2 regions of the Streptomyces sp. ISL-99 genome follow, and region 1 is predicted to be linked to the other one. Evidence: riboswitches for the same ligand, from Rfam matches in the RefSeq annotation. Region 1 holds a riboswitch; the other holds the start of a gene.
The links. A riboswitch is a leader RNA that binds a small molecule or an ion and turns the genes downstream of it on or off. The one in region 1 is predicted to bind S-adenosylmethionine.
Positions count from the first base shown of each region.

Region 1 (10,888 bases):
CATCGAGGCCTTCAGCTGGCTGAAGGACACCCTGGTCGGCGAGGAGCTGACCGGGCCCGTCGCCCCCGGCAAGCTCGACCGGAAGCCCGCCTTCGCCGCGTTCGCGAACGGCGAGGTCGGCATGCTCAACGGCCACCCCTCGCTTCTCCAGCAGGCCGCGAAGAACGGCGTCAAGGTCGGCATGGTGCCGCTGCCGGGGCCCAACGGCAAGGCGAGGTCGAGCATGGGCGTCGCCGACTGGATGATGGGCTTCAAGCAGCACGGCCACGGCAGGCAGATCGGCGAGTTCCTCGACTTCGCGTACAGCGACGAGAACGTCCTGGAGTTCGCCGACGAGTACGACCTGCTGCCGGTCACCGTCTCCGCGTCCGAGACGATGGGCGCGGACCCGGCGCACAAGGAACTGTGGCCGTTCCTTGAGGCGCTGCCCGGATCGACGCTCTACCCGGTCGGCAAGACGTCGTGGGCGAAGGTCAGCGAGAACATCAAGAAGCAGATCGGTTCGGTGGTCGGACCCAACGGCGATCCCACCGGAACCCTTGGCGCGATCGGCCGCGAGGCGGCGGCCCAGGAGAACGCCGAGTAGGCGAACCGGCCGCTCTCCCCTCCGCCCTAGACTGCTCATATGCCTTACCCCCCGGACGAGCCCGCCGCCCAGGACGCGACGGACGCGCCCGTCGCGTCGGCCGGGCCCCTCCCGAGGGAGGACGACGGGGGCGGCACTGAGCCGTCCGCCCCGTCCGAGCCCTCCGGGCTTTCCGAGCGGGACCGTGCTGTTCTTGCCGTTGAGCGGCAGTCGTGGCCGGGGCCCGGCGCCAAGGAGCGGGCGATACGGGAGCAGCTCGGCATCTCGCCGACCCGCTACTACCAGCTCCTCAACGTCCTGCTCGACGACCCACGCGCCCTCGCCCACGACCCCGTCACGGTCAACCGCCTCCGCCGCGTACGGGACGCTCGGCGCGGGCGCCGGTAGGGTCAGGGGGCATGGGCAGCCAATCGCAACCGCACCCCCTGCCGACCGACTTCACTCCCGCGACCCCCGCCGGCCGCGACGGCCTGGCCGCGCTGTTGGCCGCACCGGACCGGGCGGTGATCGCCCTCGACTTCGACGGCACGCTCGCCGACATCGTCCCCGACCCGGAGCAGGCCCGCGCCCACCCCGGCGCGGTGGCGGCGCTCGCCGCACTCGCGCCGAACGTCGGCTCCGTAGCCGTGATCACCGGCCGCCCGGCCGGCGTCGCGGTCCGTTACGGCGGCTTCGCCGGAGTCCCCGGCCTGGAACACCTCGTCGTACTCGGCCATTACGGCGCCGAGCGCTGGGACGCCGTCACCGGCACCGTCCGTGCCCCCGCCGCACACCCCGGCGTACAGGCCGCCCGCGCCGAACTCCCCGGCTTCCTCGAAGGCATCGGCGCCTGGCGCGGCTCGTGGATCGAGGAGAAGGGCCAGGCCGTCGCCGTCCACACACGGCGCGCCGAGGACCCCGTAACGGCGTTCGAGTCCCTGCGCGTTCCCCTCGCCGAGCTCGCCGCCCGCCACGGGCTGATCGTCGAACCCGGCCGCCTGGTGCTGGAGTTGCGCCCGCCCGGCATCGACAAGGGCGTGGCGCTCGCCGAGTACGTACGCGAGGTCGGCGCGGGCTGCGTGCTGTACGCGGGGGACGATCTGGGCGACGTCGCCGCGTACTCCACAGTCGAGAAGCTCCGTACGGAGGGCGTCCCCGGCCTGCTGGTGTGCAGCGGCAGCGAAGTACCCGCGCTCGCGGACCGGGCCGACCTGGTGGTGGACGGCCCGGCGGGAGTGGTGGGGCTGCTTACGGCGTTGTCGCAAACCGCCGGACGGGATTGATCACGCGCCCAGGGCGGACAAGCCCGGCGTGAGCCGCCGCAGCCGATCGTCGTCGACGGGCGAGGCCGACCCTGCCGCTCCCGCCGGTCGACGACGTGCGGGCGCGGCGGCCACGCCCCTGGGGGCCACGGCATGACACGGCACGGCACGTCCGCCGCCGCGGCTTCGCCTCGCCTGCGGCGAAACCGCGGCTCCCCGGGTTGCGAGCCGGTGTGTACAGTCGGCTCGCCTCAGCGGTTGCCGGACGCGCGGGGCGGCCTTCCCCGACCGGCCAGGTGAACCCATGACGAGCACACGCAGCGAGTCGCAGCTGTCCGAAGAGGGCACTGTTCCGTCTCTGCCGGAGCGCAAGCAGCGGATGCGGCGCCGCCTGGAGCGGCTGATCGGCATCGCCGCCACGGAAGGCAACGCCGTGGTTCCGCTGCGCAACGGGGACGAGATCTTCGCGGCCATGCTGGAGAGCATCCGCAGCGCCGAGCACACCGTGGACATGATGACGTTCGTGTACTGGCGCGGTGAGATAGCCCGCGACTTCGCGAAGGCGCTGGCGGACCGGGCACGCAACGGGGTGCGCGTGCGGCTGCTGCTGGACGGCTTCGGCAGCCGGCTCATCGAACAGGACCTGCTCGATCTGATGGACCGGGCCGGGGCCGAGGTGACGTGGTTCCGCAAGCCTCTGTACCTCTCCCCGCTCAAGCAGAACCACCGCTGCCACCGCAAGGTGCTGGTCGTCGACGAATCGGTGGCCTACACCGGCGGGGTCGGCATAGCCGAGGAGTGGTGCGGCAACGCCCGTAACGAGAACGAGTGGCGCGACACCCACGTCCAGGTACGCGGCCCCGCCGTGGACGGCATCGCCGCCGCCTTCGCACAGAACTGGGCCGAGTGCCACGACACCCTCTTCGACGCGCGCGACCGCTTCACCGGCCACACACCGCAGGGCGACGCCGTGGTGCAGGTCGTCCGCGGTTCGGCCAGCTTCGGCTGGCACGACATGCAGACCCTCATGCGGGTCATGCTCGAATCCGCAGAGGAACGTTTCCGCCTGGCCACCGCCTACTTCGCCCCCGACGCCTACTTCGTCGATCTGCTGTGCGCGGCGGCCCGGCGCGGCGTCGAGGTGGAGATCCTGCTGCCCGGCCCCCACACCGACAAGCGGGTCTGCCGCCTGGCCGGCCAGAACTTCTATGAGGACCTTCTCGCGTGCGGGGTGCGCATCTTCCAGTACCAGCCGACGATGATGCACGCCAAGGTCATCACCGTCGACCGGGTCACCGCCCTGATCGGCTCGACCAACTTCAACCGCCGCTCCCTCGACCACGACGAAGAGATCATGCTCGCCGTCCTGGACGAGGACTTCACCGCCACCATGGACCGGCACTTCGACGAGGACCTGCGGGTCAGCGAACAGATCGAGAAGGGCCGCTGGAAACACCGCTCCGTGACACAGCGGATGCGGGAGGCGGCCGTCGGCCCCATCCGCCGGTTCCTCTGAGCGACATTCACGGCCACAGCCACGGAACCAGAGCCGCCCCGCGCCTGGTCAGTGCGACGTCAGCGCCGAGAGCTGCGCCAGGAACCACGCCGCCGGCGGCAGCGCCGTAGCCGCCGCGGCCAGCCGCTTCGAACGCTCCGCCCGCTCACCCGGCTCCATCACCAGCGCCGCGTGCAGCGCGTCCGCCGTCGCCATGACGTCGTACGGGTTGACCACGATCGCGTCGTCGCCCAGCTCCTCGTACGCCCCCGCCTCCCGCGAAAGCACCAGCGCGCACCCCGCGTCGGAGACGACCGGCACCTCCTTCGCCACGAGGTTCATGCCGTCCCTGATCGGGTTGACCAGCGCCACGTCAGCCATCCGGTACGCCGCCAGCGACCGCCCGAAGTCGTCGTCCAGCTCCATCAGCACCGGCTGCCAGTCGTCCGTCCCGTACTCCGCGTTGATCTCGTCGGCGAGCCGCCGCACGGCCGCCGTGTAGTCCCGGTACACCGCCAGGTCCTGCCGCGACGGATACGCGAAAGCGATGTGCACCACCCGCCCGCGCCACTCCGGCCGGTCCGTGAGCAGCTGCCGGTAGGCGAGCAGGCCGCGGACGATGTTCTTGGAGAGCTCCGTACGGTCCACCCGGACCACCGTCCGGCGTCCGGCCCCCACCCGCTCCCGCAGCCTGACCATCCACTCGTTGACGTCCTCCTGGTGCGCCCGCTCCCGCAGGAAGTCCGCGTCGGCGCCCAGCCCGTGCACCCCGAGCGCCGTGCCCTCCAGGGCGTCCGCGCCCAGCACATCCACCGCGCACGCCGCGAAGGCGTCCGCCCAGCGCCGCGTCAGGAACGCCACCCGGTCCGCGCCCAGCAGCCCCCGCAGGAGCTGGCGCGCGATGTCGTCGGGGAGGAGGCGGAAGTAGTCGACCGGCGCCCACGGGGTGTGCGTGAAGTGGCCGATCCGCAGGTCCGGGCGCAGCTCGCGCAGCATGCCGGGCACCAGGCACAGGTGGTAGTCCTGCACCAGCACCGCCGCGCCCGGGGCCGCCTCGGCCGCCAGCGCGTCGGCGAAGGCGCGGTTGTACGTCTCGTACGCCGCCCACTGCCGCCGGAACTCCGCGTCGAAGGCCGGCTCCAGCGGCGTCTGGTAGAGCATGTGGTGGACGAACCACAGCACGGAGTTCGCGATGCCGTTGTACGCGTCCGCGTGCACACCGGCGTCGATGTCGAGCATCCGTACGCCCGCCGTGCCCGTTCCGCGCCGTACCGCCTCCCGGTCGCCGTCCCCCAGCGCCGCGCACACCCACAGCGAGGCCGCCCCCTCGCCGGACTTCCCGATCGCCGAAAGGCCCGAGACGAGACCACCCCCGCCGCGCTTCGCGGCGAGCGTGCCGTCCTCACGGAGCGTGTACGAAACCGGGCCGCGATTGGAAGCGACAAGAACCTGTGCAGCGCGCTCGGAGACCATGTGGCGAACCTAGCCCGTCCGGGAAGCCCTCAAACGTGCGTACGGCTCACACCGGCCACGGCGACTCACACCGGCCACAGCGGCCCACCTCGGCCACGGCGCCCCACCCCGGCCGCACCGGTGCTCACGCGGCCCGCCGCGCCGCGTACTCGTCGATCTCGCACATCGGCGGCCGCTCCTCCGTGTCCACCGCGTGCGTCCGCGGCACGAACCCGATCCCGTCCTCGCCCCGCTCGAACTGCGTCAGCGCAGGCCGCACCAGCGGGCCGCGCGAAAGCCGCAGGTGAGCCGTGCGGTAGATGGTGGCGGCCATCCGCCCGAGCGCCTGCCCGTCCTGATGGCGGTGTTTGCGTACGCCGACGTCGACCTGGGCCAGTGCGTCGAGGCCCACCGTATGGAGCGAGTCGACGAGCAGGCCCAGCTCCACTCCGTAACCGACGGGGAAGGGCAGCCGCTCAAGGAGCGAGCGGCGTACCGCGTACTCGCCGCCCAGCGGCTGGACGAACCCGGCCAGCCGCGGCCAGTGCAGATTGAGCAGCGGGCGCGCCACCAGCTCCGTCACCCGGCCGCCCTGACCTGTGGCTTCGCCGAGGGGGCGGTCGTACATCGCCTTTACGAAATGCACGTCGGGTTCCGTCAGCAGCGGGCCGACGATGCCCGAGACGAACGAGGCGGAGAAGTCCTTCAGGTCCGAGTCGATGAAGCACACGATGTCACCGTGCGTGACGATGAGTGACCGCCACAGCACCTCGCCCTTGCCGGGCAGGGCCGGTATTCGCGGCAGTACGGCGTCCCGGTGGACGACCCGCGCCCCCGCGGCCGTCGCCATCTGGGCAGTGCGGTCCTTCGAGCCGGAGTCGACGACGACGAGCTCGTCGACGAGGGGCACGGCCTCCATCAGCTCGTGGCGTATCGCCGCGACGATGTCGCCGACCGTCTCCTCCTCGTCGAGGGCGGGCAGCACCACGCTGACGGTGAGGCCGCGCCGGGCCTTGGCCGCGACCAGCTGGTCCAGCGGCCGGTCGGCCGTGGACCAGGACCGCAGGTCCAGCCAGCGCTCCACCTCTTCCAGCACGTGCTTTCTCCCTCGTCCGGCGAGCCGTCGCACGACTCGTCATGTGATCCATCTCGCGGTGCGGACGACTGTCTCAACCGTCCGGGGGTTCGGTTACAGTCTTGAACAACGCGGACGACCCTTGCATCTCGGGGGGTGCCGCGGGACAAACGCGCCGGGCCCAGACCCGGCGCCATAGCGCTCATCCAGAGGGACAGAGGGAACGGCCCGTTGAAGTCCCGGCAACCATTCCGCCGACCGCGAGGTAACGGTGGGGACGGTGCCAATTCCGTCTCACGGCGAAACGCGCCGTGGGGAAGATGAGGAGAAAGGGCCTCGCCACCATGGCTGTGCAGTCTGTTGAAGCCGATGCAAGCACCACGAATTCCCTGCCCGTAGACCTGGGCCCCGCCACCGCGCTTTCCTGCCGCGAGTGCGGAGAACGATTCGAACTCGGCCCGATCTTCGCGTGTTCTTCCTGTTTCGGCCCTCTTGAGGTCGCTTACGAGCTGCCCCTCGGTGACGCCGAAGGTCTCCGCAAGCAGATCGAGGCCGGACCGGACAACATCTGGCGGTACGCGCCCCTGCTGCCCGTGCCCGCCGACGTGGCCACCAAGCCGAGCCTGAACCCGGGCTTCACCAAGCTCGTCAAGGCCGACAACCTGGCCCGCGAGCTGGGTGTCACCGGCGGCCTGTACGTCAAGGACGACTCCGGCAACCCGACGCACTCCTTCAAGGACCGTGTCGTCGCCATCGCCGTCGAGGCGGCCCGCGCGTTCGGCTTCACGACGCTCTCCTGCTCCTCCACCGGCAACCTCGCCGGCGCGGTCGGCGCCGCCGCCGCGCGGGCCGGTTTCCGCTCGTGCGTGTTCATCCCGCACGACCTGGAGCAGGGCAAGGTCGTCATGGCCTCGGTCTACGGCGGCGACCTGGTAGGCATCGAGGGCAACTACGACGACGTCAACCGCTTCTGCTCGGAGCTCATCGGCGACCCGCTGGGCGAGGGCTGGGGATTCGTCAACGTCAACCTGCGCCCGTACTACGGCGAGGGCTCCAAGACCCTGGCGTACGAGATCTGCGAGCAGCTCGGCTGGGAGATCCCGGACCAGCTCGTCATCCCGATCGCCTCGGGCTCGCAGCTCACGAAGATCGACAAGGGGCTGAAGGAGCTCATCGCGCTGGGCCTGGTCGAGGACAAGCCGTACAAGATCTTCGGCGCTCAGGCCGAGGGCTGCTCCCCGGTGTCGACGGCCTTCAAGGCCGGGCACGACGTCGTACGGCCGCAGAAGCCGAACACGATCGCCAAGTCGCTCGCGATCGGCAACCCGGCCGACGGCCCGTACGTCCTGGACATCGCCCGCCGCACGGGCGGCGCGGTCGAGGACGTCAACGACGAGCAGGTCGTGGAGTCGATCAAGCTGCTGGCCGAGACGGAGGGCATCTTCGCGGAGACCGCGGGCGGCGTGACCGTCGGCGTGACGAAGAAGCTCATCGAGGCCGGACTGCTCGACCCGGCCCTGACCACCGTCGTGCTCAACACGGGCGACGGCCTGAAGACCCTTGAGGCGGTGGCCCCGACCACGGGCCAGTCCGCCGTCATCCGCCCCAACCTGGACTCTTTCCGAGAGGCTGGCCTCGCATGAGTGTCAACGTCCGCATCCCCACCATTCTTCGTACGTACACGGACGGCAAGGCCGAGGTCGCGGCCGAGGGCGCGACCCTCGCCGAGGTCATCGCCGATCTGGAGAAGAACCACGCGGGCATCGCGGCCCGCGTCCTGGACGACCAGGGCAAGCTGCGCCGCTTCGTGAACGTGTACGTGAACGACGACGACGTGCGCTTCGAGCAGGGCCTGGAGACGGCCACGCCGGACGGTGCCGGCGTCTCGATCATCCCGGCCGTCGCCGGAGGCTGACCATTCGGCACAGTGCCGGAGGCTGATCTCCGCCGGTCGCCCTCGGCATTGCTTCCATTGCCCCCTCCGCCATGAAAGCGGAGGGGGCAATTCTGCATGGTTGAGCGCGGTACAGTTGGGAAGCCCCCCTCCGCTGCCTGTGCCCGGCGCATATGAGAATGCGACCCCGTGCGACAAGAAGCAGCCAAAGTGCCGGACCCAAATGCCGCCAATGCGCGCCTTGTCCGGCCCGACTTGCCCGGGAAACCTGAGAATTCTTCACATTCGCGTGCTCATCCATGCCCAGATTTCTCGTCGGATTGACCTGTTGCAGAGGGCAGTTGGGCGGATACATTCAGCCGCGGTCGACGCGTTCCGGCGCACGCCCTCTCCTGTCGGAGGGTGGAGGAGTCTGACCCAGGACCCGCGAAGTGCGGTCCTGTGCAAGGGCCAGAAATAGGGGAGTTAAGCCATGGCTCAGGGCACCGTCAAGTGGTTCAACGCGGAGAAGGGGTACGGCTTCATCGCGGTCGACGGTGGTGCGGATGTTTTCGTCCACTACAGCGCGATCCAGATGGACGGGTACCGCACCCTTGAAGAAGGTCAGCGAGTCGAATTCGAGATCTCGCAGGGCCAGAAGGGTCCGCAGGCGGACATGGTCAAGCTCGCCGTCTGATCTCGGCGCGATCGGCCACCGACGCACTCACACACGAAGGGCCTGTACCCCGCACCGGGTACAGGCCCTTCGTGCGTGTCCACATCTGAGGGGGACGCTTGCACTCGGAGGGGTCGAGTGCTAATCATTGGCGTTAGCACTGTTAGCACTCTCCCAGTGAGAGTGACAGAAGGACCGGGCCGGTGAGGCCCGCAGGCCTGGTGGGACAAGGAAAACCACCAGGCAGGCTGGCCGTCCGTCGCGGGCGCCACTCGGTCCGGAGAATCCACCCCAGTCCGGGAGGACCACTTCACATGGCCAAGATCATCGCGTTCGACGAGGAGGCACGGCGCGGTCTCGAGCGCGGGATGAACCAGCTCGCCGACGCCGTCAAGGTCACCCTCGGCCCCAAGGGCCGTAACGTCGTCCTCGAGAAGAAGTGGGGCGCCCCCACGATCACCAACGATGGTGTTTCCATCGCCAAGGAGATCGAGCTCGAGGACCCGTACGAGAAGATCGGCGCCGAGCTGGTCAAGGAAGTCGCGAAGAAGACCGACGACGTAGCCGGTGACGGCACGACGACCGCGACTGTCCTCGCCCAGGCTCTGGTCCGCGAGGGCCTGCGCAACGTCGCCGCCGGCGCCAACCCGATGGCCCTCAAGCGTGGCATCGAGAAGGCCGTCGAGGCCGTCTCCGCCGCTCTCCTTGAGCAGGCCAAGGACGTGGAGACCAAGGAGCAGATCGCTTCGACCGCCTCCATCTCCGCCGCCGACACCCAGATCGGCGAGCTCATCGCCGAGGCGATGGACAAGGTCGGCAAGGAAGGCGTCATCACCGTCGAGGAGTCGCAGACCTTCGGTCTGGAGCTTGAGCTCACCGAGGGCATGCGCTTCGACAAGGGCTACATCTCGGCGTACTTCGCCACCGACATGGAGCGTATGGAGGCGTCGCTCGACGACCCGTACATCCTGATCGTCAACTCCAAGATCTCCAACGTGAAGGACCTCCTTCCGCTGCTGGAGAAGGTCATGCAGTCGGGCAAGCCGCTGCTGATCATCGCGGAGGACGTCGAGGGCGAGGCGCTGTCCACGCTCGTCGTCAACAAGATCCGTGGCACCTTCAAGTCCGTCGCCGTCAAGGCTCCGGGCTTCGGTGACCGCCGCAAGGCCATGCTCGGCGACATCGCCATCCTCACCGGTGGCACCGTCATCTCCGAGGAGGTCGGCCTCAAGCTGGAGAACGCCGGTCTCGACCTGCTCGGCCGCGCCCGCAAGGTCGTCATCACCAAGGACGAGACGACGATCGTCGACGGTGCCGGTGAGAGCGACCAGGTCCAGGGTCGCGTCAACCAGATCCGTGCCGAGATCGAGAACTCCGACTCGGACTACGACCGCGAGAAGCTCCAGGAGCGCCTGGCGAAGCTGGCCGGCGGCGTGGCCGTCATCAAGGCCGGTGCCGCCACCGAGGTCGAGCTCAAGGAGCGCAAGCACCGCATCGAGGACGCGGTGCGCAACGCCAAGGCCGCTGTCGAGGAGGGCATCGTCGCCGGTGGTGGCGTGGCTCTGCTCCAGGCCACGGCCGTCTTCGAGAAGCTTGAGCTCTCGGGCGACGAGGCGACCGGCGCCAACGCCGTGCGTCTCGCGCTGGAGGCCCCGCTCAAGCAGATCGCCGTCAACGGTGGTCTCGAGGGTGGCGTCATCGTCGAGAAGGTGCGCAACCTGCCGATCGGCCACGGTCTGAACGCCGCGACCGGTGAGTACGTCGACATGATCGCAGAGGGCATCATCGACCCGGCGAAGGTCACGCGTTCCGCTCTGCAGAACGCCGCGTCCATCGCCGCGCTGTTCCTCACCACCGAGGCCGTCATCGCCGACAAGCCCGAGAAGGCCGGTGCCCCCGCGGGCGGCGGCATGCCGGGCGGTGACATGGACTTCTGATCCGTCGAGGATCAGTAGCTCCATCGCAGTACTGCTTGCTGTACCGCTGTACGCGACCGAGGGCGGCACTCCCATTGCGGGGGTGCCGCCCTCGGGCGTTGGCGTTCACCCGCTCCGGTGCAATTACTTAGAGTATTCAAACCACGCCAGCGAGTGATTGCGCGTGATCGTTTCTGCATGGTGCCATCGTGACCATGCCACAACCCATGAGGATCGCCCTCGCGGCCGCCGTTACGGCTGTCCTGGCGACCGTAGGCCCGTTGACCGCCTCAGCAGCGCCGTCCGCCTCGGCGGAGCGCTCCACTCCCGCGCCGTTGCGCCTCTCGGACCAACCCGTTCCCGGCCAGTACCTCGTGGCCATGAAACCGACGGCGGACGTTGCCAAAGCTGCGCGCCAGGTGGGCGCCACACCCCTGTTCAGCTTCAAGAAGGTGATGAACGGCTTCGCGGCCAAGCTCACGGACGCCCAACTGGCCACGGTCCGGGCGGACCCGAACGTGGCGGCCGTGGAGCAGGACGCCAAGGTCACCGCGTCCGCGCCCGCCGCGTCCTG
Region 1 is NZ_JAGGPC010000012.1:292,097-302,984, reverse strand. It holds gene J7E91_RS08400 (ABC transporter substrate-binding protein) at 1-586, shown strand, start outside; gene J7E91_RS08395 (DUF3263 domain-containing protein) at 626-973, shown strand; gene otsB (trehalose-phosphatase) at 985-1,848, shown strand; gene J7E91_RS08385 (phosphatidylserine/phosphatidylglycerophosphate/cardiolipin synthase family protein) at 2,132-3,343, shown strand; gene J7E91_RS08380 (trehalose-6-phosphate synthase) at 3,392-4,795, opposite strand; gene J7E91_RS08375 (glucosyl-3-phosphoglycerate synthase) at 4,920-5,870, opposite strand; SAM riboswitch class I at 6,049-6,176, shown strand; gene thrC (threonine synthase) at 6,194-7,492, shown strand; gene J7E91_RS08365 (MoaD/ThiS family protein) at 7,489-7,764, shown strand; gene J7E91_RS08360 (cold-shock protein) at 8,216-8,419, shown strand; gene groL (chaperonin GroEL) at 8,713-10,335, shown strand; gene J7E91_RS08350 (S8 family peptidase) at 10,542-10,888, shown strand, end outside.

Region 2 (10,888 bases), on a different contig from region 1:
CTGCCCCAGCCCCCGCTCCTCAAGCGCCGGAGGGGCTGAGAGCTGCCGCGTTGCGGCAACGTCCAGCTCCCCGGCGTCGGGACGCCGTCGGGCGGAGGATTGCCGCTGCGCGGCAATTCCAGCCCGTCCGGCGTTTGAGGACACGCCCGAAGGGCGTCCGGGGGCCTGAGGGCTTGCCCCCAGTTCGGGAAGGGGCGGGGTGGGGAAAGGCCCCGCGCAGCGGCCGACCGGCCACCCGCCGCCGAGGCAGGTGAAGTTCCCTTCATCCACGGCTCATTGGAGGCTCACCCCCGCCTTCGAGACTTCGAAGCGTGACCCTGACCCCGCTCAAGCCGTGGCAGTACGCCGCCCTCTGCACCGCACTCGCGACATGTGCCCTGCTCGCCCTCCCCAGCACCGCCCCCGCCGCCCTGCCCGGCGACGCCCGCCTCACCCTCGCCGTCTTCGTCCTCGCCACGGCCGCCTGGATCGCCACCCCCGTGGACCACACCTACATCGCCCTCGGCGCCGGACTCGCCCTCACCGCCACCGGCGTCATCAGCAGCGAGACGCTGTTCGGGACGCTGGGCGACGAGACCGTCTGGCTGCTGATCTGCGCGTTCGTGCTCGCGGCGGCGGTAGCCAGAACCGGCCTCGCGGGCCGGGCGGCCGCGTTCCTGGTCAGCGGAGCCCGTACCGTACGTCAGCTCACGCACCTCACCACCGCGGCCCTGGTCGTCACCGCCTTCGCCGTCCCCGCCACCTCCGGCCGCGCGGCCCTCGCCCTGCCCGTCTTCCTCGCCCTCGCCAAGGTCCTCGCAGACCGCCGCCGCCTGGTGGTCATGCTGGCGCTTCTCTTCCCGACCGTCATCCTGCTGTCCGCCTTCGCGACACTCATCGGCGCCGGCGCGCACCTGATCACCGTCTCCGTGCTCTGGGAGGCGACCGGCGAACGCATCGGTTTCACCCAGTGGCTGCTGCTCGGACTTCCGCTCGCCGCCGTTTCCTCCCATCTGGCGGCGGAGGCCGTGCTGTTGACGACGACGCGGCGCGAGGACCGCTCAGGCCCGGTACGTATCACCGCCGAGCAGATCCAGGAGCACAGCGGGCAGCCGGTGACCGGCCCGCTCGGTCCCGCCGAGACCCGGTGCGCGGCGCTGCTCGCCGCGGTGGTCGTGCTGTGGTGCAGCGAGCCGCTGCACCAGGTGCCGCCCGCCGTCGTCGCGCTCATCGGCGCGGTCGTCGCGTCCTCCCCCGCGCTCGGCACCGTGCGCCTCAAGGAAGCACTCCACACCGTGTCCTGGTCTCTGCTGCTCTTCATGGCGGCCACGATGGCGATGGGCGTCGCCCTCGCCGATTCGGGCGCGGCCCGCTGGCTGGTGTCCGGGCTGCCGGTGAGTGTGCCGCCGTGGGCTTTTCTGGCCGTCGTGATCGCGGTCAGTACGGCCGCCCACCTCGTCCTCCAGTCCCGTTCGGCCCGCTCCAGCGTGCTGGTGCCCCTGGTGGTCGCCGCCGCGGTGGGCTCCGGCGTCAACCCGGTCGCCGCCGCCCTCGCCTCGACCGCCGCGGCCGGCTTCTGCCACACCCTGCCCGCGTCCGCGAAGCCCGTGACGCTCTTCTCCGACCTCCCGGCCGGCATCCCGACGTACACCTCACGCGATCTCCTGCGGCTCTCGGCGGTGCTGGCCCCGCTGACGGCGGCCGTGGTGCTGCTGTTCGCCCTCCTGGTCTGGCCGCTGTTCGGCGTCCCCGTCCTCACCGAAGGAAGTTGAGCCATGCCGCTCGCCCTCAACCGTTTCGCCGTCGCGCCCAGCGGCTTCAAGGAGTCGCTGTCCGCGCAGGCCGCCGCCGAGGCCATCGCCGCCGGAATACGCCGTGTCGTCCCCGGCGCCGACATCGACCTGATCCCCCTCGTCGACGGCGGTGAAGGCACCGCCCGCGCGCTCGCCACCGCCACCGGCGGCCGCCTCGTGCCACTGTCCGCGACCGGCCCCGTCGGCGAGCCCATCGGCACCCACTTCGCGCTGCTCGGCGACGGCGGCGCGGTCGTCGAGATGGCGGCCGTGGCCGGTCTGTCCCTGGTCCCCCGCTCCCTGCGCGACCCGGGCGCGACCACGACGTACGGCGTCGGTGAACTGATCGGCGCCGCCCTCGATCGGGGCGTACGCCGCATCCTCGTCGGCTGCGGCGACTCGGGTACGTCCGACGGGGGCGCCGGGGCGCTCCAGGCCCTCGGCGCCCGCCTGCTGGACGCGGAGGGACGCGAACTACCGCACGGCGGGCGGGCGTTGACGCGGCTCCACGCCATCGACGCGACCGGCCTCGACCCGCGCCTGAAGGACGCCGACCTCCTGGTCGCCTGTAATCCGTACAATATCCTGTGCGGTCCGCGCGGCGTCGCCCGCGTCTTCGGCCCGCAGAAGGGCGCGACCCCGGCGCAGGTGGAGCAGCTCGCCGCCGCCCTCGACCAGTGGGCGTACGTCCTGGAACGCACCGCCCTCGCGCCCACTGGCACCGACCTGCGCTTCGGCCCGGGCACCGGCGCATCCGGCGGCCTGGGGGCCGGGCTCGCCGCGCTCGGCGCCCGGCTGCTCCCCCGCTTCGACGTTCTCCTGGACCACATCGGCCTGGACGCCCGCCTCGCCCGCGCGGACCTGGTCGTCACCGCCGAGGGCGCCCTGGACCACCAGACTCCGCGCGGCAAGATCCCGGCCGAAGTGGCCCGCCGCGCCAAGCTGTCCGGCCGGCCGGTGCTCGCGCTGGCGGGCACGATCGGGGAGGGCGCGCACGAGGTGCGGGCGGCGGGTGTGGACGCGTACAGCTCGATCCTGCCCGCGCCGATGTCACTGTCCGAAGCGCTCGGCCGCGGCGGCGAGTTCCTCACCGACGCGACCGAGCGGGCACTGCGGATGGTGCTGCTGGGGGCTCAGGCCGGTCAGACCGCCGGGACGCAGCGGCCTTCCTCGGTACGGTAGTTCCACTTCGCGCCGTCCTTGACGAGCTCTTTGACGGCGCCGATGAAGCGGTCCACGTGCTCGTCGGGTGTACCGGCGCCGAAGCTCACGCGGATCGCGTTCAAGGAACGCTCGCCCGGCTCGGCCTCCGGCGCGCCGCACTCGCCCGGGTCCTGCGGGTCGCTGCCGAGCAGCGTGCGGACCAGCGGGTGGGCGCAGAACAGGCCGTCCCGTACGCCGATTCCGTACTCGGCGGAGAGCGCGGCCGCGAAGTGCGAGCTGTTCCAGCCGTCGACGACGAAGGAGATGACGCCGACGCGCGGGGCGTCGTCCCCGAAGAGTGAGAGGACGCGGACCGCGTCGACCTCGGAAAGGCCCTCCAGGACCTTCGTCACGAGCTGCTGCTCGCGCTCGACCAGGGAGTCGAAGCCGGCCTCGGTGAGCGCCTTGCAGGCGGAGGCGATCGCGTACACGCCGATGACGTTCGGCGAACCGGCCTCGTGGCGGGCGGCCGTGGTGTGCCACTCGACGTCCACGCCGCCGTCGGCGCGGCGGGCGACCTTGCGCGAGGCGCCGCCGCCCGCGAGGTACGGCTCGGCGCTCTGCAGCCAGTCGGCGCGGCCCGCGAGCACGCCGGAGCCGAACGGCGCGTACAGCTTGTGCCCGGAGAAGGCGACCCAGTCGACGTCCAGCGCGGCGATGTCCAGCGGGTGGTGCGGGGCGAGCTGAGCGGCGTCGAGCACGATCCGCGCGCCGTGGGCGTGGGCGGCGGCGGCGAGTTCCTTCACCGGCCACAGCTCACCGGTGACGTTCGACGCGCCGGTGACGCAGACGAGCGCCGGGCCGTAGGGATCGCGGGCGGCCAGCGCGCGCTCCAGGGTCTCGACGGCCTGGGCCGGAGTGCGGGGCGCGTTCAGGAAGTTGACCTTCGCGTTGCGCCAGGGCAGCAGCGAGGCGTGGTGCTCGGTCTCGAAGACGAACACCTGGCAGTCGGCGGGCAGGGCCGCGGCCAGCAGGTTGAGCGAGTCGGTCGTGGACCGGGTGAAGACGACCTGGTCGCTCTCGCGGCAGCCGAGGAACTCGGCGACCGTGGCGCGGCTGTTCTCGAAGAGGTCCGTCGACAGCTGCGAGAGGTACCCGGCGCCGCGGTGCACGCTGCCGTAGTACGGGGCGTACGCCGCCACGTCGTCCCACACACGCTGGAGGGCCGGGGCGCTGGCCGCGTAGTCGAGGGCGGCGTAGGTGACCTCGCCACCGGTCACGAGCGGCACGAGGACATCGCTCCCCAGAACGGGCAGAGGCGAACAAACCGCCTGGTCGGCGGCAGCGGTGGAAACAGACATGGCGAACTCCCGAAACAGGCAGGCGAATTCCCCGCGCCGGCGGATGCGCGACAGCGCTGGAGGGGAAAAGAAAGAGGGTGTGCGAAGAAGGGGCTACGGCCCTATCGCATTCGCTTGCTCACAAGAGGCTCCCTGAGAACCAGGACCCCAAGGCTTCGAGGGGTCCGCGCTTGCCGTGGACCTTTCTGTCCACGACCTGGTCTTCACCCGGGGCACCCCGCCACGGACGGAGGGTTGCCGGACAGCAAGCCGGGGCCAAAACGCTGTCACTCATGACCTGCCAAGCATCTTGCCACACGATCAAGACGACGCAAGGCGTAGTCCAGTCTCTGAGATCAAAGGAGCTGGACTACGCCTCGCGTCACACCACACCCGCGCTCAGCTGTTGCTGGCCGCCACCCAGCGCTCCAGCGCCGCCCGCGCCGCCCCCGAGTCGATCGACTCGGCGGCCCTGGCGATCCCCGCCGCGAGCTGCTCGTTCAGGGACGCGTCGGTCGGGTCGAGCGCGACCAGCGCCGCCGCCGTGTTGAGCAGCACCGCGTCCCGCACGGGGCCGGTCTCCCCGGCCAGGAGCCGCCGGGCGACATCCGCGTTGTACGACGCGTCCGCGCCGCGCAGCGCCTCGACGGGCACGATCTCCAGGCCCACGTCGCGCGGGTCGAAGGCCTGCTCCGTGACCGCTCCGTCCCGTACGGTCCACACCCGCGAGGTGGCCGTCGTCGTCAGCTCGTCGAGGCCGTCGTCGCCGCGGAAGACCAGGGCCGAGCTCCCCCGTTCGGCGAGCACGCCCGCCACGATGGGGGCCATCCGGGCGTCGGCGACACCGACGGCCTGCGCCTTCACCCGCGCCGGGTTCGTCAGCGGTCCGAGGATGTTGAACGTCGTCTGCGCGCCCAGCTCCTTGCGTGCCTTCGCGGCGTACCGCAGGGCGGGGTGGAACTTCACCGCGAAGCAGAAGGTGATGCCCGCTTCCTCCGCCACCTCGGCGACACGCCGCGGCGTCAACTCCAGGTTGACGCCGAGCTTCTCCAGGACGTCGGAGGCGCCGCTCGCGGACGAGGCGGCCCGGTTGCCGTGCTTGACGACCTTGGCGCCGGTGCCCGCGACGACGATCGCCGACATGGTGGAAATGTTGACGGTCTTGGCCAGGTCGCCGCCCGTACCGACGATGTCGACGGTACGGCCCGGCACCTCGATGGTGTTGGCGTGCGCGTACATCGAGCGCACCAGGCCGGTGACCTCGTCGACCGTCTCGCCCTTGGCGCGCAGCGCGACCGCGAAGCCGGCGATCTGGGCGTCGGTCGCCTCGCCGCTCATGATGCGGTCCATGGCCCAGGCCGTGTCGTCGGCGGAGAGGTCCTCGCCGCGCAGCAGGGCGTTCAGGACACCCGGCCAGGAGCCGGCCGCCACGCTGTCGCCGCCGACCGGGGTCACAACGTTCATGGTCCGCTCCAGGGTCCACAGCCAGTAAGGATGGCTCCTACCCTATCCAGCCGGGCGGACAGCGAAGAGCCCCGTCCGGCGAATGGGCGGGGCTCCTGCTGTGGCGACCTTGTCAGGCCGGAGATCAGTGGTGGCCGTGGCCGCTGGTGATCTCCTTGTACTCGTCGGCGGTCGGCTTGGGGATCTGGTTCCCCTCGCCGTAGTAGCCCTTGCTCAGCTTGGCCCTGAGCTTCTGGCCGCGCGTCACCTTGCGCTCGACACCGTTCTCGTCGACCGACGGGCCGATCTCGGCCGGCGCGTACTGCTCGTGTGCCGTGAGGCTGTGCAGCTGCTGCTGGCTGAGCGGCTCGTGGACCTCGACGAACTCACCGTGCGGCAGGCGCTTGATGATGCCGGACTCGCGTCCGTGCAGCACCTTGTCCTTGTCGCGGCGCTGAAGCCCGAGGCAGATCCGCCTGGTGATGATGAACGCCAGAACCGGTCCCACGAAGTAGGAGATCCGGACGAACCAGGTGATCGAGTTGATCGACAGGTGGAAGTGCGTGGCGAAGATGTCGTTGCCACCACCGAGCAGCATGATCACGTAACCGGTGATCCAGGCGACGCCCAGCGCGGTCCGGGTCGGCGCGTTGCGCGGCCGGTCCAGGATGTGGTGCTCGCGCTTGTCGCCGGTGACCCACGACTCGATGAACGGGTAGACCGCCAGCGCGACGAGCACCAGGCCGAAGAGCACCAGCGGGATGAACACGCCCAGGGCGAGCGTGTGGCCCCAGAAGTTGATCTCCCAGCCCGGCATCACACGGACCAGTCCCTCGGCGAAGCCCATGTACCAGTCGGGCTGTGCGCCGGTGGACACCTGGTCCGGACGGTACGGGCCGAGCGCCCAGACCGGGTTGATCGTGAACAGACCCGAGATGGCCGCGATGACACCGAAGACCAGGAAGAAGAAGCCTCCGGCCTTGGCCATGTAGACCGGCAGCAGCGGCATGCCGACGACGTTCTTGTTCGTACGGCCGGGGCCCGCGAACTGCGTGTGCTTGTGGTAGAAGACCAGGATCAGGTGGGCCACCACGAGGCCGAGCATGATGCCCGGCAGCAGCAGGATGTGGATGGAGTAGAACCGGGCCACCATGTCGTGGCCGGGGAACTCCCCGCCGAACAGGAAGAACGAGATGTACGTGCCGACGACGGGCGTCGCCAGGATCGCGCCCTGCGTGAAGCGGACACCGGTGCCGGAGAGCAGGTCGTCCGGGAGCGAGTAGCCGGTGAAACCGGTGAACATGCCCAGGACGAACAGCAGGAAGCCGAACAGCCAGTTGATCTCACGCGGCTTGCGGAACGCGCCCGTGAAGAACACGCGCATCATGTGCACGAACATCGCCGCGAGGAAGATCAGCGCGGCCCAGTGGTGGATCTGCCGGATGAGCAGACCGCCACGGACGTCGAAGCTGATCTCCAGGGTCGACGCGTAGGCCTCCGTCATCCGGATGCCCTGCATCGGCACGTACGAGCCGTGGTACACGATCTCGTTCATGCTCGGGTGGAAGAACAGCGTCAGGTACACACCCGTGAGGATGATGATGATGAAGCTGTAGAGCGCGATCTCACCGAGCATGAAGGACCAGTGGTCCGGGAAGATCTTGCGCATGTTGGCCTTGGCGAGGCTGTAGATGCCCAGCCGGCCGTCCGCCCAGTCGGCTACCCGCTCACCCGCGGGTGCCTTGCGCTTTTCGTCGGTCACGGTGCTCATCCGCGCTCCCAGAAACTAGGACCGACGGGCTCTTCGAAGTCGCTGAGCGCCTCGAGGAATCCTTCGTCATTCACACCGATCCGCAGCTGCGGGAGGGCGTGACCGGCCGGGCCGAAGATGACGCGGGCACCGTCGGAGAGGTCGAAGGTGGACTGGTGGCACGGGCAGAGCACGTGATGCGTCTGCTGCTCGTACAGGCTGATCGGGCATCCGACGTGGGTGCAGATCTTCGAGAACGCCACGATGCCCTCGTGGGACCAGTCGAGTTCGCGCTTGTCCTTGATGTCCTGCGGCTGGAGCCGGACGATCATCAGAGCGGCCTTGGCGATCTCGTTGTTGAACTCGTGGTTGTCCTCTTCCAGGCCTTCCGGCTTGGCGAAGGTCAGCGAACCGACCGCGACGTCCTCGGGACGCAGCGGCTCGTTCGTGTTCATGTTGATGAGCTGCTTGCCCTTGCCCCACAGCGTGTGGCGCAGCTTGTCCTCGGGCAGCGGGCCCAGGTCGCGCAGCAGGACCACACCGGAGAGCGGCACCATGGCCAGCGCGCCGAACATCGTGGTGCGGATCAGCTTGCGGCGCCCGATCGCGGACTCCTCGGCGCCGGCCTTGAAGTCGGCCATGACCTTGGCCTTGACCTCGGGCTCGGCCGAGATGGCGTGCCGGTCGTCGGCGACCTCCACGTCGGACATCAGGGTGCGGGCCCAGTGGACCGCGCCCGCGCCGATGCAGAAGAGCGCGAGACCGAGGGTCACGCCCAGCGAGAGGTTCAGCGCACTGACGTGGCCGAGCGGCCAGACGTACACGATCTTCTCGACGGGGAACGCCACGAACGAGGCGATGAAGCCGATCGTGGACAGCATCGACAGCGTGAACAGCAGGGCGACCGTGCGCTCGGAGCGCTTGGCGGCCCGCTCGTCGATGTCCTGGATACGCGGCTTGTGGGGCGGCAGCCCCGGGTCCGCGAACGGGTCTTCCGCCACGGCTACCGCGCCGTGCGCGGTGTCCTGCTCGCTCGGCAGGTTCTTCTCTGGAATCTGTTGGCTACTCATGACTTCTTGGCCTTTACGGTCCAAGCGGCAACCCAGACGGCGACCGCGACCAGGGCGCCCAGACCGAAGATCCATCCCAGCAGGCCTTCGGAGACCGGACCGAGAACGCCCGGCTCACGGCCGCCGGGGCTTCTCGTTCTCGTCAACGTACTACATCAGCTTCTGCCCCTGATTGGGCAACTATGCCAGTTACGTGCGCTTTCACCTGATTAGCGGAGTCATTTACCGACTCGCCCCGGGGGCGGCTCCCCCCTTGCCGGGGAACTCAGGGCGCGCGGACCGGCATGTTTGTTCGCGACGCGACCTTGAAGAAGACGCAGGCCGAACCGGCACCGGCCGCCTGCCCTCGACCCCACCCCCTGAGCGCGCGTCACACCGGCGAGACCCAGCCAAACAGGAGATCGAACGTTACCATCTAGTTACTTATACGACATCGATGCGTTATCTTCGTGATCATAAGGTGATCTTGCTTCTCGCGGTGCATTGGAGACATTTTCTACAGATCCAAAAAACGTCCGCTCCACATCTGCCGCACATAGCATCATCACGAAAACGGGGAAAATTCGTGTCACGAACTCGCATTGTCGACGTGGTCAATTTCATGCCGGAGCGGGTGGTTCGCAACAGCGAAGCGCAGGCCGAGAACAGCGATCTCAGTGATCATGCGTTCTTCGCCGGCGTGCACGAGCGCCGCTTCGCCTGGCCTGGCTACACATCAGCCCAACTGGGCACCGCCGCCCTGAAGAAGCTCTTTGAGCGAAACAGCGTGCGGGCGGCCGATGTAGATCTCATCATCTGCGCCTCGCAGTTGAACGACGCATTCTCTCCCGGCGTGGGGACGGCCATCCAACACGCGGTCGGCGCCACCTCGGCAGCCGTGCTGCAAGTGGACAACGGCTGTTGCTCCTGGATTTCCTCCGTCAACACGGCAAAGGCGTTCATCGACTCGGGTCATTACCGCACGATTGCGGTGGTGACTGTCACTAATTTTGTGTCGCGACTGGATGAATTCCAGAAGAGCCCGGAATCCCGAGTCCTCGGTGACGGCGCATCCGCCACACTGCTCACCGTCGGGGAAGAGCCCACCATTCTCTCCATACACGAGCAGGCCTTTGGCGAAAACTGGGGAGCGCTCCGGGTCGAGCCCAACTCCGTTGACGGCATGCAGATCCCGTACTGGGCGGACGGTTCGGGCGCGCTCACCGTGAAGTTCGACCAGAACATGCTGGCCCGCCTCTATGCCGTGACCATGGAGCAGCTTCCCCGCGCGGTCGACGTCGCACTGGAAAAGGCAGGCGTGGACAACAAGGACGTCGCCTACCTCATCACGCACCAGCCGAACGACAAATACGTCGCCGAATGGCGGAAGCGCTGTGGATTCGATGATTCCCGTGCGCACGACACCCTCAGCAAGTACGGCAACATGTTCCAGGGGTCTCTTCCGGTGACTTTCGCCGACGCCCTGGACAAGCGCATGGTCTCTCCCGGAGACCTCATCGCATTCGCGACCTTCTCACACGGCGGCGAACTCGTCGCCTCCATGGTCTGGCGCTGGAACTGACCCCATTCCGGGTCCCGGCGTCATCATCCATCGCTCACCAAATTCATTTCCAGGAGAAATCATGGTCAACCGTGTGCCCGACGAGTCGGGCCTCGCTCAGAACTACGTCCTCGACAGGTCCGACCTTCAGGAACTGGACCTGGTGTGGAACGAGAACACCGGCATGGACGACATGATGAAGCTCATGGAAAGCAAGACGAAGGAGACGTACGAGCACAGCGAGATATTCGGCCAGCACTGTTCCCTCGCCGAGCACATCAATGTGCCGTACGACATCGTCTTCGAGTACGCCGCCAACGCCCGTTCCCTCGAGGAATGGACCTACAGCATCCGTAACATGCAGCACATGGGCGGCGGTCTGTACCGGGCCGACGAGATGATCCAGCCGAACACGGACATCTACATCCGCGCCGAAGCGCAGAAGGGCCCCGAGCACGGCCTCGTGGTCTACCCGTGCGCCTGGGACCAGGGGCACGAGCTGTGGATGCGCTACTACCTGACCATCATCGACTCGTCGAAGGTCCTCAACAAGCCGGGCACGGTCGTGCTGTGGACCAACTGCAAGCACCCGTACTACGACCGCGAGACGCAGAACGTCCCGGACTACATCGCCGAGGGCCGGGCGCGCACCGACCGCGTCTGGGTCGGTGACATCTGGCCCGTGTTCCACGCGGGCCACAGCGTCGAGATGGGCAACCTCAAGCGGATCCTCGAGCACAGGTTCGGCGCGGCCAAGAGCTGACGTGGTGAACCGGAAGCGGTTGCCGACCTCTTCCGTTCACCGATCCAGTAAGACCACACGCTACAAA
Region 2 is NZ_JAGGPC010000015.1:92,108-102,995, reverse strand. It holds gene J7E91_RS09815 (SLC13 family permease) at 312-1,751, shown strand; gene J7E91_RS09810 (glycerate kinase) at 1,755-2,954, shown strand; gene J7E91_RS09805 (aminotransferase class V-fold PLP-dependent enzyme) at 2,915-4,276, opposite strand; SAM riboswitch class IV at 4,438-4,554, opposite strand; gene trpD (anthranilate phosphoribosyltransferase) at 4,655-5,719, opposite strand; gene J7E91_RS09795 (cytochrome bc complex cytochrome b subunit) at 5,844-7,469, opposite strand; gene J7E91_RS09790 (ubiquinol-cytochrome c reductase iron-sulfur subunit) at 7,466-8,518, opposite strand; partial or broken gene J7E91_RS09785 (cystathionine beta-lyase) at 8,515-8,655, opposite strand; gene J7E91_RS09780 (3-oxoacyl-[acyl-carrier-protein] synthase III C-terminal domain-containing protein) at 9,108-10,079, shown strand; gene J7E91_RS09775 (hypothetical protein) at 10,141-10,821, shown strand.
Region 2: another riboswitch for S-adenosylmethionine. It lies ahead of J7E91_RS09805 (aminotransferase class V-fold PLP-dependent enzyme); the one in region 1 lies ahead of thrC (threonine synthase).